3 regions of the Janthinobacterium sp. P210005 genome follow, and region 1 is predicted to be linked to each of the others. Evidence: predicted binding sites of a transcription regulator. Region 1 holds the regulator's gene; each other region holds the start of a gene.

Region 1 (10,379 bases):
TGCCAAGCGCGGTGAACCACGTGGCGCCATGAGCAAGAAGGCCGGCAACAACGACAAGCTGGGCGATTGCATCGACTGTACCCTGTGCGTGCAGGTGTGTCCGACCGGTATCGATATCCGTAACGGCCTGCAGTATGAATGCATCGGTTGCGCCGCTTGCGTCGATGCCTGCAACAGCGTGATGGACAAAGTCGACCGGCCACGGGGACTGGTACGCTACAGTACCGACCATGCGATGGAAAACAACTTCAATTCGAAGCAGATACGCCAGCGCGCCATGCGCCCGCGCGTCTTGATCTACACTTCCATCCTGGCCCTGATCATCATCGCCGTGTGTACTTCGCTGGCCCTGCGCACGCCCCTGAAAATGGACGTGATCCGCGACCGCGGTTCCATGGGACGCGAAGTGGAAGACGGCATGATCGAAAACGTCTACCGCCTGCAGATCATGAACACGTCGGAGCAAAGCCAGCATTTCAAAATCAGCGCTTCCGGCTTGCCGGGCCTTACCTTGCTGACGCGCGAAGAAGTGACCTTGCAGCCGACGGAAACGCTGGGTTGGCCGATCCGCCTGCGCGTGCCGCACGGCGTGGGAGAGAAGGGCTCGAACAAGATTGCGATCGAATTGCAATCGCTGGACGACCCATCGCTGCATGTGCGTGAAAGCGCGGTATTCATCGTGCCGCGTTAACAAGGAAAGGCGGACGGGGACCGGGTGCCCTCGCCGCCGCCACGAAGTTGCAGGAAGGCCGGTCCCCATGCGGGGACTGGCTGATTAAACAGGAGAAATATCATGTCCGACAGTCTGAAACTGCAAGCACCCGTTGCACCGTGGTACAAGCATCGCTGGCCATGGCTGCTGATGATCGGCCCCGGCCTGTCCGTGGTCGTCGGCAGCTTCATGGGCTATATCGCGTTTACGCAGCCCGATGCACTGGTGGTGGGCGATTATTACAAGCAGGGCAAGGCGATCAACCAGGATTTGAAGCGTGACACGATCGCCAGCGACCTGGCGATGGATACGCGCCTGTCGTATGACGTGGCGCAAGCACGCCTGACCGGTTCCGTGCACAGCTTCGGCAAGGCCTATCAGGCGCCTTTACAGCTGCACCTGGCGCATGCGACCCTGCCGGAAAAAGATATCAAGGTGCTGGTGCAGCCCGATGCGGCCGGCAATTTTTCCGTGGCGCTGCCGATGCTCGAGCGCAGCCGCTGGCAAGTGCTGGTGGAAAACGACAAACGCGAGTGGCGCCTGTCCGGCATCTGGACCTGGCCCCTGCAGCGCAGCATCGCGCTGCATGCGGATGAAGAGCTATAACGTACAGCGCCGGGAAAACCGTAGCGAGCGGCAGTGATTTGTGGTTGAGAAGCGCAGCTGTGCTATAGCACAGCGAGCATCGCAAGCCGCAAAGCGCGACGCGCAGCAGGTTTTGACGGTGCTGTTACTTGCAGACGTCCGTGCCGGCCGTAATGGCTTTCAGCTTGGCCGGCTGCAGGATTTCAATTTCCCGGTTGGAGACGCGCAACCAGCCTTCCTTCTTGAACTTCGACAGCAGGCGGCTGACGCTCTCGATGGTCAGGCCCAGGTAGTTGCCGATTTCCTCGCGCGACATGCGCAGCTGGAAATTGCTGCCCGAATAGCCGCGCGCTTCATAGCGCGACGCCAGGTTGACGATGAAGGCGGCAAAGCGCTGCGTCGCCTGCATATTGCCCAGCAACAGCATGACGCTTTGCTCGCGCGTGATTTCCTGGCTCATCATGCGGTGGAAATGGCGCAGCAGGGTCGGCATATTGCCCAGCAATTGTTCCAGGCTGGAAAACGGGATTTCACACACTTCGCTGTCTTCCAGCGCCACCGCATTACAGTGGTGGCGGTCGGCGCTGATGGCGTCCATGCCCAGCAGTTCGCCCGCCATCTGGAAGCCCGTCACCTGCTCTTCGCCGCCCGGATTGATCTGGTACGTCTTGAAATGCCCCAGGCGGATCGCATACAGGTTCTGGAACGAGTCGCCGATGCGGAACAGCGAGGCGCCGCGCACGATCTTGCGGCGGCGGCCGATGATCTGGTCCAGCCTGTCCATGTCGCCCACATCGAGGCCCATCGGCAGGCACAATTGATGCATGCTGCAGGTCGAGCATCGCGCACGCAACGCCTCCACGTTCACGGTGGGCAAGGTTGGAGTGAGTAGCGCTTCAGTCATGTCGGTACCTTTTAGAAAATGCAACAACAAGTTTACTGCATACAGCCGCATACAGGGTTGCCGTATGCCAATTTCACCGTAAATTCGGCGAATAAACGACGTCCAGCCTTTAATTATATGGCAACATCGTCAAAAGCCCGTAGGGGGCGGGCAATTTGCGCGGCGGCGCTTGCCAAGCTGGGGCATTGATAGGAAAATTCCTGACAGCATTATCTGCCGCCTGTGCCGCCCGGTACTGAAAAGGAAATCATGAAGCCTCTCGGCATTAAAGCAAAAGTCGCGCTGGCCACCAGCCTGACCTCGATCGCCATGATCGCGCTGGTCACCATGATCCAGGTGCAGCACATGCGCGACGACTTCACCCGAGTACTGCTGAGCCAGCAATCGTCCCTGATCACCCGCACCGCCGCCGAGCTCGACGACAAGCTGGGCATGCTGCTGCAGATCGTCACCCTGACGGCCCGACAACAGCCGCCGGAATTGATCGCCCGGCCCGCCCAATTGCGCGAATACTATTCGCGCCGCTCGATGCTGGTGCTGTTCGATGACGTGCTGGTACTCGACGCGCATGGCGCCGTCGTGGCCGACATGCCGGAGGTAGCGGGGCGCGCCGGCATCAACGTCGCCGAGCGCGAGTATTTCCAGACCGTCCTGCGCACGCGCCAGCCCATGATCACCGAACCGATGCTGGGCAAGTCGAGCGGCATGCCCATCGTGCAGATGGTGGCGCCCGTGCTGGCCGCCGATGGCCAGGTGGCCGGCGTGGTGATCGGCGTGCTGCGCCTGTACAAGGACAACCTGCTGGGCCGCCTGCGCTCGGAAAAGATCGGCAAGAACGGCTATTACTTCATCCTCACGCGCGGCGCCGTGCCGCGCTACGTGCTGCATCCCGATACCAGCCGGCTGTTGCAACCGCGCCAGCCGAACGCCAACCTGACGACGACCCGGCTGCTGCAGGAAGATGGCGAAGGCAGCATGGTCAGCACCAACAGCCGCGGCATCACGGCCGTCAACAGCTTCAAGCGCCTGAAATCCGTAAACTGGCTGCTGGCCGCCTCGCTCCCCGTCGAGGATGCCTTCGAGCCGTTCGATGGCGTGCTGTACCGGCTGGTGCTGTGGAGCATCCTCGCCTCGCTGCTGGCCGCCTTTGTTCTGGGCTGGGTCACCGTGCGCCTGCTGTCGCCGCTGGTGCGCCTGCGCGACACCCTGCAAGCCCTGCGCACCAGCGGCAGCCGCTTCACGCCCGTGCCGGTGCAGCAGCGCGACGAGATCGGCGAACTGACGGAAGCGTTCAACGGCCTGATGAGCGAACGCGACCGCCTGCAGCAGGAACTCGAATCGCGCGCGGCGGAACTGGAACAGGAACGCGACCGGGCCGAGGCGGCGAACCGCGCGAAGAGCGATTTCGTGGCCAACATGAGCCATGAAATCCGCACGCCCCTCAATGCCGTGCTGGGCATGGTGTATTTGCTGGGCAATACCAGGCTCGACACGGAACAGCGCAAGTATCTGACCATGGTCAGAGTGGCGGGCCAGTCGCTGCTGGGCATCCTCAACGACGTGCTCGACTATTCGAAGATCGAGGCACGGCGCATGGAATTGTCGCCCGTCGAATTCGACCTCGACGAAGTCATGAATACCCTGGCCACGACGATGACGATGAATGCGGGCGAAAAGGAGCTGGAACTGGCCATCGCCGTCGAGCCCGACGTGCCGCGGCGCCTCGTGGGCGACGCCCAGCGCCTGCAGCAAATCCTCGTCAACCTGGCCGGCAACGCCATCAAGTTCACGGAGAGCGGCGAAGTGGTGGTGGCCGTCAGCCTGGCCGAGAGCGAGAGCGGCCGCGCCTGGCTGCGCTTCGAAGTGCGCGACACGGGCATCGGCATGACGGAACTGCAGCAACAGCAGCTGTTTGCCGCGTTTTCCCAGGGCGACCAGAGCATCACGCGGCGCTTCGGCGGCACGGGCCTGGGCCTGGCCATCAGCAAGCAGCTGATCCACATGATGGGCGGCGACATCGCCGTCGCCAGCAGCGAAGGCAAGGGCAGCCGCTTCTGGTTCAGCGTGCCCTTCGAGATGCTGGCGCAGCCGGCAGAAACGCGGCGCACGCCGGCGCTGGGCCAGCTGCGCCTGCTGGTGGCCGACGACAACCGCACCACGCGCGAACTGATCGTCAAGCTGATCGAGGCGTGGGGCTGGCTGGCCGACGAAGTGGACTCCGGCTTTGCCGCCATCGAACTGTACCGCGAACGCCTGGCGCAGCAGCAACCGTATGATGTGGTGCTGGCCGACTGGCACATGCCCGTCATGGATGGCCTGGCCACGGCCAAGGCCATCCGCCAGGCGGCCAGCGGCCAGCGCCAGCCCATCGTGGTAATGGTCAACGCGTTCGCCCGCAACCACCTGGAAGAAATCTCCAGCGCGGCCGAGGCCGACGTCGTGCTGATGAAGCCGATCACGGGATCGAGCCTGTTCGACGCCCTGCACCAGGCGCTGATCGCCAAGGACGACGGCGGCGAGCAACGCATGCTGCACCAGCCGCTGGGCACGGAACTGGCCGGCGTGCATTTCCTGCTGGTGGAAGACAACCACCTGAACCAGGCCGTGGCGCGCGGCATCCTCGAACACATGGGCGCCACCCTGGACGTGGTGGGCGACGGCTTGCAAGCCGTGGAACGGCTGCGCACGGAAGCGCTGCGCTACGACATCGTGCTGATGGACATGCAGATGCCCGTCATGGACGGTTTCAGCGCTACCCACATCATCCGCACGGAACTGCGTTTGCACCTGCCCGTGATCGCCATGACGGCCGGCGTGCTGGCGTCCGAGCGCGAGCGCTGCATGACGGCCGGCATCAGCGATTTCATCGCCAAGCCCGTGGTGGTGGAAGAGATGATGGAAGTCATCCTGCGCCACCTGCCCAAGCGCCCGCAAGTACAGACGGCCGAGCCGGCACGCATCGCCGATGAGGAAGTGTTTTCCATGGCGCCGCTGATGCGCGTGATGGGACGCGATGCGAAGGGGCGCGGCGTGCTGCGGCGCATGGTGGAAGACGCGCTGAACAAGGGCACGACGCCCGTGCGCGACGCCGAAACGGCGTTGCAGGCGGGCCGCCACAGCGACGTGGCACGCATCCTGCACAGCGTGCGCGGCTCCGTCGGCACCCTGGGCACGAAGCGCCTGATCCGCGCCGCGTTCGCCACCGAGGAAGCCATCGATGCGGGCCGCCTGGACGAGGTGCCGGCGCTGCTGGCGCACACGGCGCAGGAACTGGAACAGGCGCTGGCGGCGGCGGCGGATTGGTTGTCGCGCCTGCAGGATTAAATCAGGCGGGCACGCCCAGAATCACGCTGGACGCCTTGAAGATGGCCGTCACGTTGCTGCCAAGCTCGATGCCCAGGTCGGTGCTGCTCTGGTTCGTGATGATGGCGGCAATCGTGCCGCCGCGCGGCAAGTCCAGCACCACTTCCGTATTGACGGCGCCCGTCTGCACGCGCGTCACGACCCCGGCCAGCTGGTTGCGCGCGGAAAAGCGCGCGCCCTGGCTGTCCGTCACGAGGATGATAGACGACGCCTTGATCAGCGCAAACGCTTCCGCGCCCGGCACCAGGCCCAGGCTCGCGCTGCTGCCCTGCGTGACGATGGCCACGATGTGCTGGCCACCGGGCAATTCCAGGGTGACTTCATCGTTGACGGCGCCCTGTTTCAGTTCGGTCACCTTGCCCAGGAATTGATTGCGTGCCGTGGTTTTCATGGCCATTCTCCGTATGAGTAAAAGATCGTCGGCGATGCCTTCCGCCTGGCTGCCCAGCTGGCGCAGATAGCGGGCATGCTCGCGCTCGATAATACGGAAATTGTCGACCAGCTGGCGCCCCCGTGGCGTCAGCCGCGTGCCGCCGCCGCCCTTGCCGCCCGTCAAGCGCTCGACCAGCGGTTCGCCAGCCAGGTTGTTCATGGCGTCGATGGCGTCCCAGGCCGCCTTGTAGCTCATCTTCACAAGCTTGGCCGCCTGCGTGATGGAGCCGCACTCGGCGATGGCGCCCAGCAATTCCACCCGGCCGGCGCCGCCCAGGTTTTCTCCGCCCACCGTCATCCATACCGAGCCTTGCAGGCCGATTTCCGCTGCCGCTGATTTATCCAATACGTTCACCCAATGTCTCTTCCATGCTGTCAATTTGTCCGTCACGCAAGTAAAGCACATGTTCACCCAGAATGCGCGCATCTTCCGGATCATGTGTGATCAGGATCATGGGCACGTCCAGGCGCTGCTGCCACTGGCTCAACTCCAGGCGCATTTTGACACGCAGGGCCGGATCGAGGGCGGCAAACGGCTCGTCGAGCAGCAGCGCGGCCGGCTCGGCCACGAGCGCCCTCGCCAGCGCCACCCTTTGGCGCTGGCCGCCGGACAACTCGTCGGGAAACTGGTGCGCCAGTTCCTGCAGGTGGAAGGCGTCGAGCCAATGCTCGACCTTCTCCAATTTTTCGCGCGCGCGCGGATTGAACCAGCCGCGGCGCAGGCCAAAGCCCACGTTCTGGCGCACCGTCAGGTGAGGGAACAGCGCGTAATCCTGGAACAGATAGGCGACATTGCGCTGCTGCGGCGGCAAATTGATGCCGGCGGCGGAATCGAACAGGGTGCGCCCGTTCAGGCGGATATGGCCCGCCTCAGGCGTGAAGAGGCCGGCAATGGCTTTCAAGGTCATGCTCTTGCCGGCGCCGGACGGGCCATACATGGCGATGCGCTGGCTGCTGGAGGTGCATTGCACCTGCAGGTCGAAGCGGCGTTTGCCGGAGCGCAAGGTGGCGCGGAGGTCGAGGTCGAGTTGCATAGGCGTCATCATCTGCGTCATTTGTGCGCGATGCGTCCGGGCGCCAGGCGGCCCGCCGACAGCAGCACCACGATGCAGACCAGGGAGATAATCAGCACCAGCGTATTGGCCACCTCGTCCTGGCCCGCCTGCACGGCTTCAAACACGGCCACCGACAAGGTCTGCGTCTTGCCGGGGATGCTGCCGGCCACCATCAGGGTGGCGCCGAACTCGCCCAGCGCGCGCACAAAGCCCAGCAGCACGCCGGCGAGGATGCCGCGCCAGGCCAGCGGCAAGGTCACGCGGAAAAAGATCGCCATTTCCGAGATGCCCAGCACGCGGGCCGCCTGCTCCAGCTGGCCATCGACCGCTTCGAAGGCGGCGCGCGCGGGCTTGAAGACGAGGGGAAAGGCGACCACCGTGGAGGCGATCACGGCGCCTTGCCACGTAAAGATGAGATTGATGCCGAAGTTGTCCTGCAGCCAGATGCCCATCGTGCCGCGCCGGCCCAGCAGCACCAGCAGGTAATAGCCGAGCACGGTGGGCGGCATCACCATCGGCAGGGTCATGAGGGCGTCGAGCAGCTCGCGCCCGGGAAAACGCGTGCGCGCCAGCACATAGCCCGTACCGATGCCGAGCAGCAAATTGAGCGCTGTGGCCCACGCCGCTACCTTGAGCGACAGGGCCAGCGCGGTCCAGGCGATATCCATGCGCGTTCGTTTACCTTATGGCTTCTTGAAACCGTACTTGGCGAGGATGGCTTGCGCCGGCGCCGTCTGCAGGTAGCTGACGAAGCGCTTCGCTTCAGCCTGGTTGGCGCTGTCCTTGATGGTGGCGATCGGGTACAGCACGGGCGCGTCCAATGGCACGTCCAGCACCACGTTCACCTTGTCTTTCATGATGGCCGCGTCGGTGGCGTAGACAAAGCCCGCATCGACTTCGCCGCGCGCCACGTAGTCGAGCGACTGGCGCACGTTCTGCGTGCCGATGGCCTTGGGCTGCACGGCATCCCACAGCTTCGCCTTCTTCAGCGCGCCTTCGGAGTAACGGCCGACGGGCACGCTGGCCGGATTGGCGATGGCCACGCGGGTCACGCTCTTGTGCGTCAGGTCGCTCAAGTTCTTGATGCCCAGCTTGCTATCGTGCGGCACGATCAGCACCAGGCTGTTGCCGACGAAATCCATGCGGTCGGCCGGCAGGACGAAGCCCTGCTTTTGCGCCGCATCCATGGTTTCCTGGTCGGCCGAGGCAAACACGTCCACGGGCGCGCCCTTGACGATCTGTTGCAGCAGCACGCCCGAGGCGGCGAAGTTCAGGGACACCTTGCTGCCCGGATACTGCGCCTCGTAGCTCTGCGCCGCATCCTTGAACGCATTCGTCAGGCTGGCCGCGGCCGACACCACCACTTCACCGGCAAGGGCGGAGGTGGCGGCGGTGGCCAGCAGGGCGGTGCCAAGCAGGCGGGCGAGGGAGGTGAGGCGCATGATCGTATCCTTGTAAAGTGAACAGTGAACAAGGAGCGTAATATACACTTATATATAGCGTTCTGCCATTGCATGGGTCAAGGCAACGCCAATGACATTGACAGACGGGAATGGGCGGACTATTTTTAACAAGAGACAACTATCCACTACTTTCCAGGGTTAAACGATGGGATACGCAGCGCTACTGCTTGGCCCCCTGATGCTCCTGGCGGTCATTCTTCTGGCATTGCTCATCGAGAGGCGGCATCCCCTGCAGCAACAGCCCTCCGGGGCGTCACGCTTCAATCTTGCGTATATGCTCATCTATGCCGCCAGCGGCGCCATGCTGGCCCCGCTCACGGCCATCGTCACGGTACAGCTTGTCAATGCGGCCGGCGGCGGGCTCATCAATCTAGCCTCTTCAGGCTGGATGCTGGCGCCGGCCTTCCTCGCGTATGCCCTGACCATGGATTTTCTGGAATACGTCTTTCATCGCGTGCAACACCGCGTACCCACCATGTGGGCCATGCATTCCTTCCATCACAGCGATACGGCCATGAATGCCAGCACAACGACGCGGCACTATTGGGCCGAAGCGGGCATCAAGGCACTCAGTATCTATCTGCTGGCGGGGATCTTATTCAAGACCAATATGGTGATTCTGGGAATGTACGGGATACTGAGCTTGTATCATGTTTTCCCGCACATGAATGTCCGGGTCGGCTTTGGCCGTTACTGGATGCTGTGCAATTCACCGCAGTACCATCGCGTTCATCACTCGGTGCAAGCCGAGCATTTCAACTGCAATTTCGCGGGGCTGTTCCCCGTCTTCGACTGGCTGTTCGGCACCCACCATATTCCCCGCGCGGGAGAATATCCCCCGACGGGGCTGGACACGGGCAAGGCGCCGGGCACCTTGCTTGACGCGCTGACGTGGCCGGTGCGCAGCAAGGCCCCATCCATCCCCTAGACGCGCACCGCCGCCGCCTCGTCGCGCCGCGCATACTTTTGCGCGATCACGGCGCAAATCATCAGCTGAATCTGGTGGAACAACATCAGCGGCAAGATCACCATGCCCAGCGAACGCGTGGAGAACAGCACCTTGGCCATGGGCACGCCGCTGGCCAGGCTCTTCTTCGAGGCGCAAAAGACGATGGCGATTTCATCTTCCTTGTTGAAACCCAGGCGGCGGCTGACAAAGGTCGAAATACCCAGCACCAGCGCCAGCAGCAGCAGGCTGATCAGGCCCAGGGCCACCAGCGTTTCCACCGAAATCGTATGCCACAGGCCTTCGCTGACGGCTTCGCTGAAGGCCGTATAGACCACCAGCAAGATCGAACCCTGGTCGACGTACTTCAGGGTGGCCTTGTGGCGGTCGACCCAGCGGCCGATCCAGCGGCGCAGGAACTGGCCGGCCAGGAAGGGCAGCAGCAACTGCAGGACGATGGACAGCACGGCGTCCACCGACGACTTGCTTTCCGCGCCCTTGGCCACCAGCAAGCCCACCAGGAGGGGAGCGAGGAAAATACCGATGAAGTTCGAGGCCGAAGCGCTGCAGATGGCGGCCGGCACGTTGCCGCGCGCCATGGCGGTCATGGCAATGGAGGACTGCACGGTGGACGGCAAGGCGCACAGGAACAAGATGCCCATGTACAAGTCGGGCGTGAGGAAGGTCAGCGCCAGCGGGCGCAGTGCCAGGCCCAGCAGAGGAAACAGGACAAAGGTGCTGGCCAGCACCAGCAAGTGCAGGCGCCAGTGCATGGCGCCGGCCACCACGGCTTCGCGCGACAGCTTGGCGCCGTGCAGGAAGAACAGGGCGCCGATGGCGACGGTGGTGATATTGCCGAAGACCACGGCCGTCTGGCCCGTGCAGGGCAGGAAAGTGGCCAGCGCCACGGTGACGAGCA
Region 2 (10,379 bases), on a different contig from region 1:
GAACAGTTCGATTTCCTCGTTGGGGATGATGTAGCCGATGTTTTGCGCATTGAGCATGCCGGCAAAGGCCAGGCCGATCATCTTGTCGCCGGCAATCACGGGGCCGCCGCTATTGCCCGGATTGATGGCCGCATCGATCTGGATGCGCAGGCCGGACACAGGGAAGTTGTAGCGCACGAATTCGATGCGCGAAACGATGCCCTTGGTGATCGACAGCGAGGTGCCGCCCGTCGGATAGCCATACGCCAGCACGGCATCGCGCACGTCCGGCAAGACATTGGCGCGCGGCACCGCTTTATGGCTGGCAAAAAAACTGTCATCGTCGATTTTCAGCAAGGCCAGGTCCATGCCGCGCGAGATGGCCAGCACGGTCGCCGGTATCTTGTCGCCGGCGCCATTCGCCTGGATCTGCACCTGGCTGGCATAGCCGACCACGTGCGCATTGGTGAGGATGCGGCGGCCTTCGATGACGACGCCGGAACCCGTCACCTCTTGCGGCGCAGCCTTGCTCCACGGTTTATAGGGATCCGGCCCGCGCAGGGTGGAAAACACCTTGACGACGGAGTTTTCCAGGGCGGAAGCGCCGGGGCTGGCGGTGGCAGCGGTCTCGGCGGCAAGCGCGCGCACCGTCATCAAGGGGCAAAAAGAAAGGGCCAGCGCCAGGAAGGCGCGGCCCATCAGGGTGAAGCACGGACGAGTTTTCATTGAGCTTGTTGGCAATGGCAGGGAAGTAAAATTATATATTGAATAATTTCAACTTCATTACACTTTGTCCATCTTTGCCCGAAAAACACCTGTCATCAGGCGGGCATGGGCGGCACACCCAAGGCCGGCACCGCCGTCTGCGCGCCATTCATCACCATGGCCAGGAAGGTGTAGTAGCCATTGATACCCATCAAGTCGACCACGCCGTGCTCGCCGAACAGCGCCAGCGCCCGCGCATACGTGGCATCGCTGACACGCTTGTTCTGCTGCAACTCGATGCAAAAGTCATGCACGGCTTGCTCGTCTTCTTTCAGGGCCAGCGGTGCGCGCCGCGCCGCAATGGCGTCCACGGCCGCTTGCGCGATGCCGTTCTGCACGGCCAGCGGCGCGTGGATGGCCCACTCGACTTGCTGGTCCCACTGGCGCGCCGTCACCAGGATCGCCAGTTCCGACAGCCGCGTGCCGATGGCGCTGCGGTAGCGCAAATATTCCCCCATGCGCTGCGCCGTTTCCATCAGCTCGGGGCTGCGGATCAGCGGCACGAAGGGGCCGTACAGCGCCCCGCGCGGACCGTCGATGATGGCTTGCGCGGCCGCGCGCTGCTGGACATCGAGCTGGTCCAGCAGCAACGGTGGCAAACGGTCGATATCGCTACCGGCCATCAGGCTGTCCAGGCAACCACGTCCTGCTGCTGTTCACCGAGGCCGGCGATACCCAGGCGCATGCTGTCGCCTTTTTTGAGGAAACGCTGCGGCTTGCGGCCCTGGCCCACGCCCGGCGGCGTGCCCGTGGCGATGACGTCGCCCGGTTCCAGGGTCATGAATTGCGACAGGTAGCTGACGATCTGCGCGACCGTGAAGATCATGGTTTGCGTATTGCCGGTCTGCATACGCTTGCCGTTGACTTCCAGGTACAGGTCCAGATCCTGCTCGTCGATGACTTCATCGCGCGTCACCAGCCATGGGCCGACAGGGCCGAAGGTGTCGCAGCCCTTGCCCTTGTCCCACTGGCCGCCCCGTTCCAGCTGGAACGAGCGCTCGGAAATGTCGTTGACGACACAATAGCCGGCCACGTATTTCAGGGCGTCCTCTTCGCTCACGTATTGCGCGCGCGTGCCGATGATCACGCCCAGCTCCACTTCCCAGTCCGTCTTTTTCGAGCCTTTTGGCAGCACGACATTGTCGTCCGGGCCATTCAGGCAAGTAATGGCCTTCATGAAGACGATGGGTTCGGCCGGGATCGGCATGCCGGCCTCGGCCGCGTGATCCGCGTAATTGAGGCCGATGCCGATGAACTTGCCGACTTTCGCCAGCGGCACGCCGAAGCGTGGATTGCCGCGCACCAAAGGCAAGGTCTTTTCGTCGAGCTTGGCCAGCTTGCGCAGGGCCTTGTCGGACAGTTGCGCGCCATCAATATCGGCAATCACGCCGGACAGGTCGCGCAGTTTGCCTTCTTCATCGATCAGGCCCGGTTTTTCCTTGCCTGGACGTCCATAACGAACGAGTTTCATAGTCTTCCTTGGAGTTGATCATTGCCGCTGTGCAGGCTGCCATTTTACCGGATGGCCCGGCACGCCTGCAGCGGTGAATGAAAAACATCGCAAGTCCCGGCAATTGCAAGGCCGCCAGCACGCCAAACGCCGCCTGGTACGCCTGCGGCGGATACTGCTGCTGGCTGTTCAGGGGCCAGCAGCCGAGGATCAGGCCAAAGCCCGCCTGCACCAGGAAGGCGCCCGTGAAAATGAGCAAATTCAAACAGGTGGCCGCCCTGCCCGTCAAGCTGGCCGGCATGCTTTGCGCAACGATCGCATACTCGAGGCCCGTTACCGTGCCCAGCAGGGTAAACAGCACGGATAGCAAAGGCAGGCTGGGCACCACATTGCACGCCATCGCCACTTGCACAGCGACAAACAGGACGATACCGGCGGCCGCCACTTGCATGGGTGCAATACCGCGCCGCCCCGCCCACTCCGTCAGCATGCCCATGCCGATGGCGCCGAAGATGACGGCCGCCATGCCCAGGTACAACAAATACGCGACATTGTCGTCGGACAAGCCGCCCACATCGGCCAGCCAGCGCCCCACCCACAAGCCCTGCACGCCAAAGAATACCGTGTGCGGCAGCAGGATCAGCGCGATGGTGCGGCGAAAGGCCCTGTCGCGATACACGCTCCAGACGCTGACCTTGTTCCTCGCAGCGGCGGGCGCAGGCAGGGCCGGCGACAGCAGGCGGATCAGCAAGCCGATGGCCAGCGCCGCCAGCGCCAGGCCCAGGAACACGCCGCGCCAATCCGTGTAATGCAGGGCCAGCTTGACGGGCATGGTGGCCGTGGCCGCCCCCAGGCCGCCCACGGCGATCAGGTAGCCATGCACGGAAGGCAGGCGAGCTGGCGCGATGGCGCACGAGATCGCTTTCACGGCGGCCATGAAACAGCCGCCCAGGCCCGCCCCCATCAAGGCGCGCGCCCACATCAGCCCGGCAAAGCTGTGGCCCCGGCTGAACAGCCACACGCCCAGGGCCGCCAGCGCCAGCAGCCACAGTTGCACCGTGCGGGGGCCGTAGCGGTCGAGCGCCATGCCGACCGGCAATTGCACCAGCGCAAAAGCGAGAAAAAAGGCGCTGGTCAGCAGACCCAGCTGGGTCGGCGTCAGGGCAATGGCGCCCAGCAATTCGGCCGTCAGCACGGCATTCACGCCGCGCAGCAGACAGGACAGGTAATGCCCGAGCGCGAACGGCAGGAACACCAGGCAAAACACGGCCGCGCCGGAACGGGCAGGCGCGCCGTGGCCGTGCATGCTCAGGCGGCCTGTGCCAGGCGGATGATTTTATGCGGCACCTGCGGCACCGGGTCATCCGTTTCAAAGAAAAACTTGTCCTGGCCAAAGGCCGGCTTCAAATCGTCCATCCACGTCGCTTCCGCATCGAACTTGGCATAAAACGGCCGGCGCACCCAGTCCGGGTTGCGCGCTTGCAAAAATTGCAGGGCAAACAGTTTTTCGCCATGGATGGTGACGATGCCATCGATGACGATCTTGCCGGGAAACGCACTCATGGAAGGCCCGCGCACCGTGCGCGACAGGCCGGACACCATCTGGTAGGCGGCCTGGAAAATCTCGTGCGCCTTCGCCAGGGGCAACTCGAAATAGGCGCGCGGGCCCGTGTCCCGTTCGACAAACATGTAGTACGGAATTGCCCCCAGGCGCGTGCCCGTCTGCCACAACTCGGCCCAGCTAGCGGGGTCTTCGTTGATGTGGCGGATCAGCGGCCCCTGCATGCGCAAGGTGGCGCCCGTGGAAATGATGCGCTTCACCGCTTGCTGGGCGATGTCCTGGCGTAACTCGACTGCATGGCTGTAATGGCCCATCACGGCCAGGTTCTTGCCCGCCTTGACGATGCGCTCGAACAAGCGCATCAAGTCGTCCGCATCGCGGTCCGAGACAAAGCGCTGCGGCCAATACGCCACCGCCTTGGTGCCGATGCGGATGTTCTGGATATGTTCCAGGCCCGGCGCCAGCAGCGGCTCCAGGTAGGCAGCCAGTTGCCGCGTATTCATGATCATCGGGTCGCCGCCCGTGATCAGCACGTCCGTCACTTCCGGATGCAGTTTCAGGTAAGTGACCAGCTCATGCGACTCGTGCGCATCGAACTTCATGTCGTCCATGCCGACGAACTGGGGCCAGCGGAAACAGAAGGTGCAATATGCGTGGCACGTCTGTCCTGCGCTGGGGAAAAACAGCACCGTTTGCGCATATTTATGCTGCAAGCCGCGCACGGGCGCATCGTTGACCCGGGGCACGTTGTGCGTCATCTGGCCGGCCGGATGGGGATTCATGCCCAGGCGCAAGCCATGCACATAGGCATCGATAGCGGCCTTGTCCCTCTGCACCAGCACCAGCTCGCGCAGGTGCGCGTACTGCTCGGGCGCCAGCATGTCGCGGTGGGGAAAGACGAGGCGATAGATGGGGTCGTCAGGGATGTTGTTCCAGTCGATCAACTGGTCGAGCACATAGGCATTGGTGCGAAACGGCAAGACGTGCGACACCACTTGCACGGCTTCGCGCTGCTCTTCCGGCAGCCATTCCCACTGCCGCGCCTGTTGTATGGTGTGCCGCGTATACGGCTTGAACTTGGGTGAAAACGGCTCGGTAATGGGTGCGGACACGATCGGCTCCTTGCCAGTAAACAGCGATAACTTCATTGAAACCAGCCCTATCCCGGCCAATTCCAGCCTCTTCCTCTGCCATGCCTTGCCAGCTTGGCATGCTGTGAAAGTCATCATAGTTCTTGCCGCTCGGAACCAAATTGTTACATATCAACAAGCCGTCGATACGTTGCAAGCTACCGACAAGCAACACCTTAGTTTGTGCCATCGCAATTTGCGGGAAGCGCCGGCGACGTAAATTACGACTTGGCAACATATCCCTCGATATCACAAGGAGCTTTCATGAAACGCTTATTCACGGGTAGCCTGCTGTGCCTGGCATTTGCCGGTGGCAACGTCAGCGCCGCGGTCGAACCAACGGAAAAAGACGCCATCGCCATGGCCGAACGGGGCGCCGCCTTCATGAAGGCGCATGGCAAGGAAGAAATGATGAAGAAAATCACGGCGAAAGACCCGGACTTCGTGCAGGGCTCGCTGTATGTGGACATGCGCGACATCAAGACGGGCATCGTGCTGGCCCACCCCATCAATCCTTCCATCGTCGGCAAGGATTTGACGGATGTGCCCGATGCGAATGGCAAGAAATATCGCCGTGAAATCATTGAGTTGGCGCAAAAACAGGGCAAGGGCTGGGTCGATTACCAATACAAGAATCCCACCACCGGCAAGATCGAACCGAAGACCACCTACATCCTGCGCGTCAACGATGTGGTGCTGGAAGCGGGGATCTACAAAAAATAGGGCAAGGGCGGCGCGCACGCACACCGCGCGCCGCCTGCGGTTTGAACGGCCATCGCCAGGAGTCGAGCATGCTCAATCAATTACGCATAGGGCCAAAATTATTGCTGGCGCCCACCCTGGTCTTGCTGTTGCTGATACTCAGCTCGACCGGCGCCTGGTATGGCATGGTGCGGCAAAATGCCTCGCTGGAAAACATGGTGCGGGTGCGCATCACGCACCTGAAGGCAGCCGCCGACGTACTAGGGGACGCCAAGCATGTGCACGGCAATATGTACCAGTTGCTGTCGTGGACGAATGGCAGCTTCGCCAAGGCCCGTCTCGATACACTGGAGCAACAGATCAAGGCGCGCCACGCGGCCATCGGCACCCAGCTGGCCTCGCTGCGCGCCACGGCCACGGGCGCCGAACTCACCCTGGTCGATGCGGCCATCACGGCACTGGCCGGCTATCGCAAGGCCGTGCTGGAAACCATGGAAATGGCGCAGATGGACCAGTCGATCGCCACCAATTCCATGCTCAAGGCGGAAACGCAGTTCGGCCAGTTCAATACGCAGCTGGCGCAACTGTCCGCGCTGGAAACAACGCTCAGCAGCCAGGCCCATGCGACGGCCAGCGCCGAGTTTCGCACCCTGTGCTGGAGCTTGCTGCTGACCGTCCTGCTCTCCATCCTCGTCTCCATCGTGGTGACCATGCTGGTGCGGCGCGCCATGCTGGTGGAAATCCGCGGCATTGCCGACGCCGTGCAAGACTTGGCGGCGGGCAAGCTGATGGCCGGCGCGCCCAAGCAGGGCAATGATGAAATCGCCGCCACCTCGCGCGTGCTGGACCAGACCATCGCCCACTTGAACCAGACCTTGCGCACCATCATGGGCGCCGTGCAATCGATCGACACGGCCTCGCATGAAATTGCCACCGGCAACCTGGATTTGTCGGCGCGCACGGAAATGCAAGCCAGTTCGCTGGAAGAAACATCGAGCGCCATGGAAGCGCTGACGCAAGCCGTCAATGACAACGCCGACAACGCCCAGCTGGCCTGCGAGCTGGCGGGGCAGGCATCCACCCTGGCCGTGCAAGGGGGCGTGTCGATGCAGCAAGCCGTGACGACGATGGCGACGATACGCGCCAATTCGCGCCAGATCGTGGATATTATCGGCGTGATCGACGGCATTTCCTTCCAGACCAATATCCTCGCGCTGAATGCGGCGGTGGAAGCGGCGCGCGCGGGAGAACAGGGCCGCGGCTTTGCCGTGGTGGCGTCGGAAGTGCGCACCCTGGCGCAGCGCTCGGCGCAAGCCGCCAAGGAAATCAAGACCCTGATCGCCACGTCCGTCACCACCATCGACGGCGGCAGCGTGGCCGTGCAGCAAGCGGGCGACAGCATGGGCGCCATCGTGGCCTCGGTGCAGCAAGTCAATGAGATCATCCAGCGCGTGAAACAGGCCAGCGCGGAGCAGGCGTCGGGCATCACGGAAGTGAACCAGGCCGTCACGCAAATGGATGACGTCACCCAGCAAAATGCGGCCCTGGTGGAGCAAGCCGCAGCGGCGGCGGCCAGTTTGCAGGACCAAGCCGTCAAATTGTCGGCGGCCGTGGCCGTATTTACCCTGGATGAGCGCCCCGCCTCACCGGCTGGCCACACCGAAGACGAAGCATTCCAGCATCCGGCCAGCCCCGCCAACGGAGAAGGCAAGGACCGGCGCGCATTGCACAGCCCGCTGCGCGGCATGCCCGGCCGGCATGGCGCCAACGATGCATCGCGGCGCCGGCGCAGCTAGACGGCGGGCGCGCGCAGCGGTTTACTCAGATAGGGCGAGCCGGCCAGCACGAAGCGCCACGGCGTGTCCATCGCCCTGGAAATGCCGATGCGCGGCCCCGTTTGCACCGTGACATCGCCCTCGCGGGCCAGCAACAGGAACGGCGGCGCGTCCAGTGCCAGCCGGTTGTGCAGGTGGCTCACGCCCAGCGCCTGGCACACCTTGCCCGGTCCCGAGCACAGCAGCCGCTCCCCCTCGACGCCGCGCCGTTCGCGCATCGCATCGAGCCCCTCCACGGGTTCGATCGCGCGGATCAGCACGCCCGCGCCATGCCCCGCTTCGCGGCACACAAAGTTCAGGCACCAGTGGATGCCGTACGAGCGGTAGACATAGGCGTGCCCGGGCGGACCGAACATGGCCGCATTGCGCGGCGTCATGCCCCCATACGTGTGCGAGGCAGGGTCCAGCCGGTCATACGCTTCCGTTTCCACGATGCGCCCGCCCACGCCGTCGACCAGCACGGTCACGCCGATCAGCTGGCGCGCCACGCTGCTGGAATCGTCCGCGAAATCGATACCCGCAAGAATTTTTTTCATCAGGCAATTGTACTGCCGCGCATCCCGCCGCACGCTTTGCCCCGCCTTGAAAACAAATAAAACTTGGTTTTTTCATCATGGATACCGGGATGGGCAAGGTCGTAAAATGACGAAAATCACGGCTGGACCGGGCCAAAACGGGAATTTTTGCGACAATATATTGCAGATATGAACTATTGCTATGCATAAACAGCGATAATCGTCGGGCACTGCGCCAGACGCTCATGAAGCGGGCAGCGGCAGCGCGCGACAGAATAAGCACCGGGCACAAAAATGATGATGAAAGCGTGATGATGAGAGCGGCAGCGCAAAAGCAGATAGAGCAGGAAGATCCGGTTGACGCCTTGATGCGTTCCATCCGTATCCCGCCGCGTCCCAGCCTGCTGGTCGACTTGCAGCGCGAACTGGCGGAACAGGACCCGTCGCCGCGCCGCATCGCGCGCATCATCGCCGACGACGTCGGCATGTCGGGCGCCCTGCTGAAATTGGCCAATTCGCCGTTCTATGGCGCCGCGCGCAAGGCCAAGTCCGTCGAGCAAGGCATCAATTTTCTCGGCATCAACCAGTGCAGCGCCATGATGACGGGCTTGCTGGCACGCCAGGCGCTGGAAGCGGAAGGCGTGGAACTGACCAACTTCTGGGATGTGTCGGCCAAGCGCGCGCGCGCCCTGGTATTTACCTCACGCAAGCTGCGCATCGCCCCGCCCGACATCGCCCACACCTTCGGCCTGTTCTGCGATATCGGCGTGCCCCTGCTGATGAACCGCTTTCCCGACTACGTCAACACGTACGCGGCGGCCGCCAACGATGCGCACAATTGTTTTACAGCACTGGAAGACGCGCGCCACCAGACCAACCACGCGGCCATCGGCTGCTTGCTCGCGCGCAACTGGGGCTTGTCTTCCGACGTCTCGTGGGCGATTTTGCACCACCACGACTACACGGTGCTGGCCGATCCGTCCACGGACGACGCCATCCGCTCGCTCGTCGCCCTGTCGCTGCTGGCCGAAAAGGGCATTCAGCGCTACCATGGCAACAGTACCTCGCTGGAGTGGGACAAGGGCGGCGAACTTGCTTGCCAGCATCTCGGCCTGTCGCAGGAAGAAGCCGCCGACCTGCTCGACGAATTGCACGAGATGTTCGATACCGACCATTGAGGTATCAGGCGGCCGCGTCCGCCTGTATGATCCGTCCCGGCGCCTGGCATAAGCCCTGGCGCCTGTTTCCGTTTGCCTGACCCGTCTTTCTTAACCTGTTGATCGCCATGCCCAAAAATAAGCGCCCTGTCCCCCGTAAATCCGCCAACACGCCTGAAGACAAGGATGAATCCGTCACGCGCATGCTGTGCACGATGGCCCTCAACCTGGCGGAGCAGGAAGACAGCGAATCGCAGGGCACGGTGCTGGCCGAGCAAGCCGTCGAGTTCGGCCGCCTGATCCGCAAGGCCTTGAATCAAAAGAAGGATGAAATCCTGTACGACGCCATCGAGCGGGCGAAATACGAGGACGTGGGCGCCTACCAGTACCTGCGCAGCCATATCGAGGAAGCGGCGTCCATTTCCGTGATCCGCCGCGAGAATGCCCCGGCAATGGAAATCAACGCCTTCGTCGTGCCCCTGCTGGTGCAAAGCACGGGCGGCCTGAAGGAAGCGGACAGCTTCCAGGACCAGGACGCGTTCGAAGCGCTGGTGAAAAGTTTCCAGCAGGCAGAGCTGGAAAGCGCCAAGGCCAAGGTGGTCCTGATGAGCCACGCCTACGACCTCGATGAAATCGACCGCATCACCTATAGCCACCTGCACGAAATGGTGCGCGATGCGTACGCATCGATGACGGACAAGAAGATCGTCGCCACGCCGGGCCTGGAAAGCAGCATCGTCGGCTGGAGCGAGACGGCCTTCGGCCCACAGGACACGGCCGTCGAACTGCGCTTCCTGCTGGGCTTTGCCCTCAAGCGCGTGGACGACCCGTTCTACGCGGAACCGAAGGATGAAGCGGCGCTCGACGCCTGGTTCGACGCGCGCATGGCCCGCTACCAGCAGTGGACGACGGAAGTGGGCGATCTGGTGAAGCGCTGCCTGGCGCCGGCCGGCAACACCCTGGAAGTAAGCTTCCTCTACCAGGATCTGTTCCACGGTGGCAAGGAACAAGGGATGAGCGAGTATGCGATGCTGCAGATGATGTCCGGCATCAACCATGCATTGGCGGAAAACAACGTGGACGCGGGCGACGTCTCGGTGGTCGTCGGCCCGGCCGATGAGCACGGCGAAATGCTGCTGCGCGTCAACGTCAGCACGGCAGACGGCCAGTTGCTGCACAGCGCCGACAAGCCGCTGGACCTGGCCGCCGACTTGCAGGACGAAGTCGACGACATCTGCGACGCGCTGGCCACCATCGGCGTCACCCGCTTGTCAGTGGCGCTGAA
Region 3 (10,379 bases), on a different contig from region 1:
CTCAGCGACGCCCTGGCGCACCTGGGCAAGGGCACGACCTTGCAGGAATTGCTGCGCATCATACGTTTCCCCGGCTATACGACGCCGGCCGAATTCACCTTTAACGTCGCCATCCTCGACACCATGCTGGTGCAAGCCAATGCGCTGGAAAAGCTGGGGCAGGATTTATTGGCAGGGGCGAAACAGGTGGTCGCAAAACAGTGAGCGCAGGCACTGACGTATTCCTGAACGCCTGAAAAATGGCCAGGGCCGCAGGCAGTACGAATGGACGCCCAGGCCCTGCAACGCCGCCATGGACGTGTTGTCAGGTGTTCAGGCCGCCGAAACGTTCGTAGAACCACGGCTCCACATCGGGCGCCTGCGCATCTTCGCGCCGCAAGGTGGCCAAGATATGTTCCTCGGCCGCCGCGTACGTGATGCGGTACAGGTCGCGGGCCAGCGCATACGCCTGCGTGCCGGGCCACGGTTCGGGCAGCAGCTCGACGGGCAGTTGCGGGTCGTGCAATTGCACGCGGCGGTAGGCGTGCGTCAGCAGCGAGCGGATGACGAACGCTTGCTCCGCATCGAACACGGGTGCTTCTTGCAGCAAGGTCAGCAGTGGTTGGAAACTGGCGATGAATTTTTGGTAGCCGGCCATTACTTCCGATAAATCCCAGCAGTCGCCCACCATGTCGCGCAGGGGACGCGTGCTGACGCCCGGCAATTCCGTGGTGTGGCAGACATACAGCTTGCCCTGCACTTCATTGCGCACGAGGATATCTTCCAGCGCCTCCGTATTGCTGGCAGGATGGCCAAAGATGCCAGGCGAGATCAAGCCATAGCCAGCCCACAATAATTCCTTGCGCAGCGCCCCCCGCTCGGCGGCGCCGATGCTGCCGGCTGGCCCGATCACCAGGGTCCAGCTGCCATCCCAGTGCACGACCAGCGGCGCATAGATGCGGCGATAGGCGCGCTCGAAGCGGGCCAGCGCCTCCGGGCGTATCGTATAGGCGCTGCGGCGGCCGTCGCGTTGCGAGCTGAGCCAGCCTTCCTGCGCCAGGCGGAACACGCTGGTGCGCAATAAACGGTCATTCACGCCAAACGGCGCCAGCAGTTCGATCAGGCTGCCCAGCCAGATGGCGCCGCCGCGCGGCACGATGGCGTCGCCAAAGATGGTCATCACCAGGGACTTCGAGCGCGGTGGGTCGCTTTCCAGGAAATCGGCTATCCATGCCGTGCAGCGGGTGTTCTTCATGTGGTTCCGGTCTGGCCGTGTTGCGGTCGGTTCAATAAAAGCAGCAGTTTACTTGGCTGCGCGGGTAGCGCGGCAATAATTTGCCGGAAGCGCTGGTGGCGCTCCGCAGTGTTTTCTCATAAGCAATATCATACGCACAAAAAAGCTGCACAAGATACGAATTTTTAAAATGATTCATATCAAGTGTATGCAAATCGTTTTTTGTATCGTATTATCTGTTCATCGCACCGCGTTGCTGCGCAAAATCAAAGACATGGGAGACAGATCATGTACGCACAAATGGTTGAAACCGGCCTCAAGAACGTTCGTTCCCTCGACGACATGGGTCAAGAAGAGCGCGCTTTCCAGGCGCGCATCGACGAAGGCATCAAGATCGAGGCCAAGGACTGGATGCCGGATGCTTACCGCAAGACCCTGATCCGCCAGATTTCGCAGCACGCGCACTCGGAAATCGTCGGCCAATTGCCTGAAGGCAACTGGGTCACGCGCGCGCCCACCCTGAAACGCAAGTCCATCCTGCTGGCGAAGATACAGGACGAAGCCGGCCACGGCCTGTACCTGTATAGCGCCGCGGAAACCCTGGGCGTGTCGCGCGACGACTTGCTGGCCGCCTTGCATTCGGGCAAAGCCAAGTATTCCAGCATCTTTAACTATCCCACCCTGTCGTGGGCCGACATGGGCGCCATCGGCTGGCTGGTCGACGGCTCCGCCATCATCAACCAGATTCCCCTGTGCCGCTGCTCGTACGGCCCGTATGCGCGCGCCATGATCCGCGTCTGCAAGGAAGAATCGTTCCATGCGCGCCAGGGCTATGACATCATGATGTCGCTGTGCAAGGGCACGCCCGCGCAGAAAGCCATGGCGCAGGATGCGCTGAACCGCTGGTGGTGGCCGTCGCTGATGATGTTCGGCCCGTCCGACGCCGCTTCCGTCAACAGCGCCCAGTCGGCGCAATGGCGCATCAAGCTGTTCTCGAACGACGAATTGCGCCAGCGCATGGTCGATCAGACCGTGCCGCAAATCGAATACCTGGGCCTGACCGTGCCCGATCCCGACCTGAAATTCAATGCGGAAACGGGCCACTATGAATTCGGCGAGATCGACTGGTCCGAGTTCAACAATGTCTTGAAGGGCAATGGCCCGTGCAACCGCGAACGCCTGCAAACGCGCGTGAAAGCGTATGAAGACGGCGCATGGTTCCGCGATGCCTTGGTCGCCTACGCCGACAAGCAAGCCGCTAACGAAAAAGCGGCAGCCTGAAAACATCTATAAAAGGGGATAGCAACATGAGCAAAGAATGGCCTTTGTGGGAAGTTTTCATCCGTAGCCAGCACGGCCTGGCGCACAAGCATGTGGGCAGCCTGCACGCTTCCGACGCCACCATGGCGGTCAACCATGCGCGCGACGTCTACACGCGCCGCAATGAAGGCGTGAGCATCTGGGTGGTGCGCGCGGCCGATATCGTCGCCAGCAGCCCCGGCGACAAGGGCGCCCTGTTCGAACCGTCGAACAGCAAGGTGTACCGCCATCCCACCTTCTTCCCGATGCCGGAAGAAGTCAAGAATCTGTGATGGGAGCGCCTGCAATGGATGACAAGGTCAATTACCTCCTGCGCCTGGGCGACAACGCCCTGATCCTCAGCCAGCAGCTGTCGCAGCTGTGCGGCAAGGGCCCGGCGTTGGAAGAGGACATGGCGCTGACCAACGTGGCGCTGGACTTGCTGGGCCAGACGCGTTTGTGGTTCAGCTATGCGGCCGAACTGGAAAACGCGGGCCGCGACGAGGACGACATCGCCTTTTTGCGCGACGCCCACGATTTCAAAAATTGCCTGCTGGTCGAGCAGCCGAACGGCAATTACGCCGACACGATGATGCGCCAGTTCTTCTTCGACAGCTGGCATTACTTCCAGTTGCTGGAGCTGCTGAAATCGACGGATGCGCGCATCGTCGAGGTGGCGCAAAAGTCGATCAAGGAAGTGACCTATCACTTGCGCCGCAGCGGCGATCTTGTCGTGCGCCTCGGCGACGGCACGGCGGACAGCCACGCGAAAACGCAGGCCGCCGCCGACAAGCTGTGGATGTACACGGGCGAGATGTTCAAGTACGACGCCGTCGACCAGGCCATGGTCGCCGCCGGCATCGCGCCGCCATCCGACATCCTGCGCCAGGCGTTCCTGGAACACGTGGCCGAGATCTTCGCGGAAGCGACTTTGAGCGTGCCGGCGCCCGACGCCTGGATGCAAAAAGGCGGCAAGCAGGGCACGCACACGGAACACCTGGGTTTTATTCTGGCCGAGATGCAGTTCCTGCAGCGCGCCTATCCCGGGGCGGAGTGGTAATGAACACGGCCGCGGCAGCGCTGGACGCCGCCCAGGTCTGGGCCTGGCTGGGCGACGTGCCGGACCCGGAAATCCCCGTCATTTCGGTGGTGGACCTGGGCATCGTGCGCGCCGTCGAAGTCACCGGCGGCGACGCGTGCATCGTGACGATCACGCCCACGTATTCGGGCTGCCCTGCCATGCAGGTGATCGCCGACGCCGTCACGGATGCCTTGCGCAGCCATGGCGTGGACAAGGTGACGCTGGTGAACCAGCTGGCGCCCGCCTGGACGACGGACTGGATGAGCGAGACGGGCAAGGCCAAGCTGAAAGCCTATGGCATCGCTCCGCCGCAGCAGCAGGTGATCGACATCAGCGGTTTACGTGGTGGCGTCAAGCGCCAGGCGACGCCGAAACTGGACGTGATTTGCCCGAATTGCGGTTCCACGCATACGCAGCTGACCAGCCAGTTCGGCTCCACGCCGTGCAAGGCCCTGTACAAATGCCTGGATTGCCGCGAACCGTTTGACTACTTCAAGTGCCACTAAAAAAATCAGGCACACGTTCCGAAGAAACTGGAGATGAAGCATGAGTAAATTTTATCCGCTGTGCGTGGCCAACGTGCGCAATGAAACGCGCGACACCATCGCCGTCACGTTCGACGTGCCAGCCGAGTTGCAGCAGCAGTTCCGCTTCCAGCAGGGCCAGCACCTGACCCTGCGCGCCCATATCAATGCGGAAGACGTGCGCCGCTCGTATTCCATCTGCTCGGCGGTGCAGGATGGCACCCTGCGCGTGGCCATCAAGCGCACGCCGGGCGGCGCCTTTTCCACCTGGGCGAACGATACCCTGAAAGCCGGCGCCACCATCGAGGTGATGCCGCCCATGGGCCACTTCAACGTGCCGCTCGACTGCGTCAATCGCAAGCACTACCTGGCGTTTGCGGCCGGCAGCGGCATCACGCCCATCCTCTCCATCATCAAGACGACCCTGCTGACGGAGCCCTTGAGCCGCTTCACTCTGTTCTACGGTAACCGCGCTTCGTCGTCCGTCATCTTCAAGGAAGAATTGACGGACTTGAAGGATGTGTACCTGGAGCGTTTGAACCTGGTCTACGTGATGAGCCGCGAGCAGCAGGACATCGAACTGTTCAACGGCCGCATCACGCAGGAAAAATGCGAGCAATTCCTGCAGCACTGGATCAAGATCGAAGACTACGACAACGCCTTCATCTGCGGCCCGGAAGACATGATGCTGGGCGTCTCCGCAGCCTTGCAGGCAGCCGGCATGCCCAAGCAGAATATCAAGATCGAGCTGTTCGCCGCCAGCATCCCGAAAAACGCCCACAAGCCGCGCGCCCAGCTGGCTGCGGACGCCGTGCAGGAAACGGAAGTGACCGTCATCCTGGATGGCAACCACACCACCTTCACGATGGACAAGGACAAGGAGTCCATCCTCGACGCGGGCCTGCGGCAGGGCATCGACATGCGCTACTCGTGCAAGGGCGGCGTGTGCTCGACCTGCCGCTGCAAGATCCTCGACGGCAAGGTTGAAATGGACGTCAACTACGCGCTGGAAGACTATGAAGTGGCGCGCGGCTTTGTCCTCAGTTGCCAGAGTTTCCCGCTGACCGACAAGGTGGTCGTTGATTTCGACCAGGCTGAGTAACAGCAGACCCCACGCGAAGACTGGGGGCGAATCTTCAGATTCGACCCCGGCACTTGTCACTGGGTTAAAAAACAAAACCGAGACACACCATGACCTACCAAAACATCCTCTTCACCATCGAGCAGGGCATCGCCACGCTGACCCTGAACCGTCCCGACAAGCTCAATAGTTTTACGCAAGCCATGCACGAGGAAGTGCGCGACGCCATCGCCAAAGTGAACGCCGACAGTACCGTGCGCGTCTTCGTGCTGACGGGAGCGGGCCGCGGCTTTTGCGCAGGCCAGGATTTGTCCGACCGCGCCGTGGAACCGGGTTCGAAGGGCGTGGACCTGGGCGAATCCGTGGAAAAGAACTATGCGCCGCTGGTACTGGCCTTGAAGGCTTTGCCAATGCCCGTGATCTGCGCCGTCAACGGCGTGGCCGCCGGCGCGGGTGCCAACCTGGCGCTGGCGTGCGACATCGTCATCGCCGGCAAGTCGGCCAGTTTTGTCGAAGTGTTCTGCAAGCTGGGCCTGATCCCGGACACGGGCGGCACCTTCTTCCTGCCACGCCTGATCGGTTCCGCGCGCGCCATGGGCCTGGCCATGCTGGGTGAAAAACTGACGGCGGAAAAAGCGGAAGACTGGGGGTTGATCTGGAAATGCGTGGACGACGCCGATCTGGCACAAGAAGCGCGCAAGCTGGCCGTGCACTTTTCCACAGCCCCCACCAAGGGCCTGGCGTATACCAAGCAGGCGCTGGCCGCCAGCGGCGCGAATACCCTGCCGCAGCAGCTTGCGCTGGAAGCGCGCATGATGAGCGATCTCGGTAACAGCGACGATTACCGCGAAGGCGTGGCCGCCTTCATGGAAAAGCGCGCACCGCAATTCAAGGGACATTGATATGGCAGCTTTGGACAATAACAGTATCGTCGCCGTCATCGGCAGCGGCGCCATGGGCGCCGGCATCGCGCAGGTGGCCGCAGCCGCCGGCTACCGGGTCAAGCTGTATGACACGCGCTTTGACGCCGTCAGCAAGGCGCTGGCCGACATTGGCAAGATGTATGCGAAGCTGGCTGAAAAGGGCCGCATGACGCCCGACGAAGCCGCGGCCGCCACGGCGCGCCTGCAGGCGGCCGGCAGCCTGGCTGATGTGGCAGATGCTGCCCTGGTAGTGGAGGCCATCGTGGAAAACCTCGACGTCAAGCGCGGCCTGTTCGCCGAACTCGAAGCGCTGGTCAGCGACGACTGCCTCCTGGCGACGAACACCTCGTCGATTTCCGTTACGGCCATCGCCGCCAAGCTGCGCCGTCCGGAACGCCTGGTCGGCATGCACTTCTTTAATCCTGTGCCACTGATGGCGCTGGTCGAAGTGATCAGCGGGCTGGCCACCAGCGAGCAAGTCGCCGCCACCGTCTACGATACGTCCATCGCCTGGGGCAAGAACCCCGTGCATGCGAAATCGACGCCTGGCTTCATCGTCAACCGTGTCGCCCGTCCGTTTTATGCGGAAGGTTGGCGCCTCTTGAGCGAACAGGCGGGCGACGCCGCCACCATCGACGCCGTGCTGCGCGAAGCGGGCGGTTTCCGCATGGGCCCATTCGAGCTGATGGACCTGATCGGCCATGACGTCAATTTCTCGGTCACGCAATCCGTGTTCGGCGCCTATTTCAACGACCCGCGCTTCACGCCCTCCGTGCTGCAGCAGGAAATGGTCAATGCCGGTTTCCTTGGCCGCAAATCGGGCCGGGGTTTTTACCTGTACGGCGAAGGGGCCGCTGCCCCCGTGGCGCAGGCGGAAGGCGCGCAAGCGAAGCCGGAATTCGTTGCCCTGTCGGCCGCCATCGGCGGCGATGGCCGTGGCCACAGCGGCATCATCCGCAGTCTTGTGCAGCGCCTGGAGCAGGCCGGCATCACCGTCAGCCGCCGCGTGACGCAGGAAGGCCAGTCGCATGACGAGGCGCCCGCCCTGCATTGCCATGGCGCCGCGATTTATCTGACCGATGGCCGCAGCGCCACCCAGCGCGCGCACGACAACCAGCATCCGGACACGGTGCTGTTTGACCTGGCGCTCGATTACGCCAATGCCAGGCGCATCGCCGTGGCCCGCGCCGACCAGTGCAGCGATGCGGCCTACGCGGCCGTCGTTGGCCTCTTCCAGGCGGCCGGTTTCATCGTCACGCGCCTGGACGACGTGCCTGGCCTGGCCGTCATGCGCACGGTGGCCATGCTGGCCAACGAGGCGGCCGACGCCGTCAACCAGGGCGTGTGCACGGTGGCTGCCGTCGATATCGCCATGCAGAAGGGCGTCAACTATCCGTGCGGACCGCTGGCTTGGGCCGATGCCGTCGGCGTCCAGCACATCGTGACCGTGCTGCACCACCTGGCGCAGGGCTATGGCGAGGACCGTTACCGCGTCTCGCCGCTGCTGCGCCGCAAACTCGCCAATGGAGCACAGTTTCATGCATAAGGAAGACCATATCCACGCTGCCCAGGCTTTGGCCGAAGCGGCCGCCGCCTCCATGCTGTCGCGCGATAACGCCACCGTCGCCATGGGCATCGCCCTGGCCGACGTGGGCCCCGGTCATGCCCGCATGACGATGACGGTGCGCGCAGACATGCTCAATGGCCACCAGACCTGCCATGGCGGTTTTATCTTTGCCCTGGCCGACAGCGCTTTCGCGTTTGCCTGCAACAGCTACAACCTGAACACCGTGGGCGCCGGTTGCACCATCGATTATCTGGCGCCGGGCCGTGAAGGCGACGTGCTGACGGCGCACGCCGTCGAACAGGCGCTGGCCGGCAAGAGCGGCGTCTACGACGTCAAGGTCAGCAACCAGGACGGGCGCGCCATCGCGCTCTTCCGCGGCAAGTCGATTCGCGTGGCGGGTGAAGTCATCAGCAATTGAAGTTACAAGAGCAGGCTTGAACTGCCGGAACGAATTACATAGTTATAGAACCGAATCAGGAGACAGAGATGGTCCAGAGAACCCCAGCACCGAATGACCTCGAACCGATCGAGCGCGCCAGCAAGGATGAACTGCAGGCGCTGCAGCTCGAACGCATGAAATGGACGCTCAAGCACGCGTATGACAACGTGCCCCATTACCGCGCCGCTTTCGACGAAGCGGGCGTGCATCCGGACGACCTGAAATCGCTGTCCGATCTGGCCAAATTCCCGTTCACCGATAAAAAGGTCTTGCGCGACAATTACCCGTTCGGCTTGTTCGCCGTGCCGCGCGAGCAAGTGGTGCGCATCCATGCATCCAGCGGTACCACGGGCAAGGCCACGGTGGTCGGCTACACGCAGAACGATATCGATACCTGGGCCAACGTGGTGGCGCGCTCGATCCGCGCCGGCGGCGGCCGTGCCGGCGACATGGTGCACATCTCCTACGGCTATGGCCTGTTCACGGGCGGCCTGGGCGCGCACTACGGCGCCGAGCGTCTAGGGTGCACGGTCATTCCCATGTCCGGTGGACAGACGGAAAAACAGGTGCAGCTGATCCAGGATTTCAAGCCATCGATCATCATGGTCACGCCATCGTACATGCTCAACATCATCGAGGAATTCACGCGCCAGGGTCTCGATCCGGCCGAATCGTCGCTGAAGGTGGGCATCTTCGGCGCCGAGCCGTGGACGGACGCCATGCGCTCGGAAATCGAGGCGCGTGCCGGTATCGATGCCGTCGACATCTACGGCCTGTCCGAAGTGATGGGCCCTGGCGTGGCATCCGAATGCATCGAAAGCAAGGACGGTCCCGTCATCTGGGAAGACCATTTTTACCCGGAAATCATCGATCCGGAAACGGGCGAAGTGCTGCCGGACGGCGAAGAAGGCGAGCTGGTGTTTACCTCGCTGTCGAAGGAAGCGCTCCCCATCATCCGCTACCGCACGCGCGACCTGACCCGCTTGCTGCCGCCGACCTCGCGCTCGATGCGCCGCATCGGCAAGATCACGGGCCGCTCGGACGACATGCTGATCATCCGCGGCGTGAACGTCTTCCCCACGCAGATCGAAGAGTTGATTCTGAAAATGCCGAAGCTGGCGCCACAGTATCAATTGGTGGTCACGCGCGACGGCCACCTCGACAAGCTGGAAGTGGTGGCCGAATTGCGCATCGACCTGACGTCCACCATCTCGGCCAGTGAAACGGACGCGTTGGCGCGCGAGCTGGAACACCGCATCAAGACACACGTGGGTGTGAGTACGCGCGTGCGCCTGGTGGCCGCGGCCGGCATCGAACGCACCTTGACGGGCAAGGCCCGCCGCGTGGTTGACCAGCGCCCGAAGATTTTCTCCTGATAGCCCGAACAAGGAACCAGACATGAACGACGCTTTTATCTGTGACGCCGTGCGCACTCCCTTTGGCCGCTACGGCGGCGCCTTGGCCAGCGTGCGCGCGGACGACCTGGGCGCACTGCCGATTGCCGCGCTGATCGCCCGCAACCCTTCCGTCGACTGGACCGCCATCGACGACGTGTTCTACGGCTGCGCCAACCAGGCGGGCGAAGACAACCGCAATGTGGGCCGCATGGCTGCGCTGCTGGCCGGCTTGCCGGCGGCAGTACCGGCCAATACCATCAACCGCCTGTGCGGTTCCAGCCTGGATGCCGTCGGCATGGCTGCCCGTTCGATCAAGGCAGGCGAGGCGGAGCTGATCATCGCCGGTGGCGTGGAAAGCATGACGCGCGCGCCTTTCGTGATGGGCAAGGCTGACAGCGCGTTCTCGCGCGCAGCGAAAATCGAAGACACGACCCTGGGTTGGCGCTTCGTGAACGGCAAGATGAAGGCGCAGTACGGCATCGACACCATGCCGGAAACGGCGGAAAACGTGGCCGTGGAATTTGGCATCAGCCGCGCCGACCAGGATGCGCTGGCCTTGCGCAGCCAGCAGCGCTGGGCCGCCGCCCACGCGGCCGGCGTGTTCGAGCGCGAAATCGTGCCTGTCGCCGTGCCGCAAAAAAAGGGTGATCCGAAAATGGTCACCAGCGACGAACATCCGCGTCCCGACACCTCGCTGGAAATGCTGGCAAAGCTCAAGGGCGTGGTCAAGGCGGATGGCACTGTCACGGCCGGCAATGCCTCGGGCTTGAACGATGGCGCCTGCGCCATCCTGCTGGCGTCCGCGGCCGCCGTGGACAAATACAAACTGACGCCGCGCGCAAAGGTGCTGGGCAT

Evidence for each region. Region 1 encodes FNR, which switches genes on or off when oxygen is low (the NO sensors DNR and NnrR bind a similar motif). Its sites were predicted from a motif close to TTGATNNNNATCAA; they were not measured.
Region 2: VPH40_RS14715 (KamA family radical SAM protein) is a predicted target of FNR. The motif match lies at 5,008-5,021, and genes of this name have one in related genera.
Region 3: paaA (1,2-phenylacetyl-CoA epoxidase subunit PaaA) is a predicted target of FNR. The motif match lies at 1,404-1,417, and genes of this name have one in related genera.

What each region holds. Positions count from the first base shown of each region.
Region 1 is NZ_JAZARC010000002.1:734,706-745,084, reverse strand. Features, by position in the region: gene ccoG (cytochrome c oxidase accessory protein CcoG) at 1-691, shown strand, start outside; gene VPH40_RS13330 (FixH family protein) at 794-1,318, shown strand; gene fnr (fumarate/nitrate reduction transcriptional regulator Fnr) at 1,443-2,201, opposite strand; gene VPH40_RS13320 (response regulator) at 2,451-5,525, shown strand; gene VPH40_RS13315 (TOBE domain-containing protein) at 5,527-6,294, opposite strand; gene VPH40_RS13310 (ABC transporter ATP-binding protein) at 6,335-7,030, opposite strand; gene modB (molybdate ABC transporter permease subunit) at 7,048-7,719, opposite strand; gene modA (molybdate ABC transporter substrate-binding protein) at 7,735-8,493, opposite strand; gene VPH40_RS13295 (sterol desaturase family protein) at 8,660-9,442, shown strand; gene VPH40_RS13290 (bile acid:sodium symporter family protein) at 9,439-10,379, opposite strand, start outside.
Region 2 is NZ_JAZARC010000003.1:228,923-239,301, forward strand. Features, by position in the region: gene VPH40_RS14695 (S1C family serine protease) at 1-705, opposite strand, end outside; gene VPH40_RS14700 (carboxymuconolactone decarboxylase family protein) at 801-1,367, opposite strand; gene VPH40_RS14705 (fumarylacetoacetate hydrolase family protein) at 1,367-2,215, opposite strand; gene VPH40_RS14710 (MFS transporter) at 2,160-3,500, opposite strand; gene VPH40_RS14715 (KamA family radical SAM protein) at 3,503-4,867, opposite strand; gene VPH40_RS14720 (cache domain-containing protein) at 5,150-5,608, shown strand; gene VPH40_RS14725 (methyl-accepting chemotaxis protein) at 5,677-7,383, shown strand; gene VPH40_RS14730 (DNA-3-methyladenine glycosylase) at 7,380-7,958, opposite strand; gene VPH40_RS14735 (HDOD domain-containing protein) at 8,249-9,115, shown strand; gene VPH40_RS14740 (hypothetical protein) at 9,223-10,379, shown strand, end outside.
Region 3 is NZ_JAZARC010000003.1:211,448-221,826, reverse strand. Features, by position in the region: gene VPH40_RS14660 (hypothetical protein) at 1-204, shown strand, start outside; gene paaX (phenylacetic acid degradation operon negative regulatory protein PaaX) at 305-1,234, opposite strand; gene paaA (1,2-phenylacetyl-CoA epoxidase subunit PaaA) at 1,502-2,494, shown strand; gene paaB (1,2-phenylacetyl-CoA epoxidase subunit PaaB) at 2,521-2,805, shown strand; gene paaC (1,2-phenylacetyl-CoA epoxidase subunit PaaC) at 2,820-3,572, shown strand; gene paaD (1,2-phenylacetyl-CoA epoxidase subunit PaaD) at 3,572-4,099, shown strand; gene paaE (1,2-phenylacetyl-CoA epoxidase subunit PaaE) at 4,140-5,219, shown strand; gene paaG (2-(1,2-epoxy-1,2-dihydrophenyl)acetyl-CoA isomerase PaaG) at 5,309-6,100, shown strand; gene paaH (3-hydroxyacyl-CoA dehydrogenase PaaH) at 6,102-7,667, shown strand; gene paaI (hydroxyphenylacetyl-CoA thioesterase PaaI) at 7,660-8,106, shown strand; gene paaK (phenylacetate--CoA ligase PaaK) at 8,175-9,503, shown strand; gene pcaF (3-oxoadipyl-CoA thiolase) at 9,526-10,379, shown strand, end outside.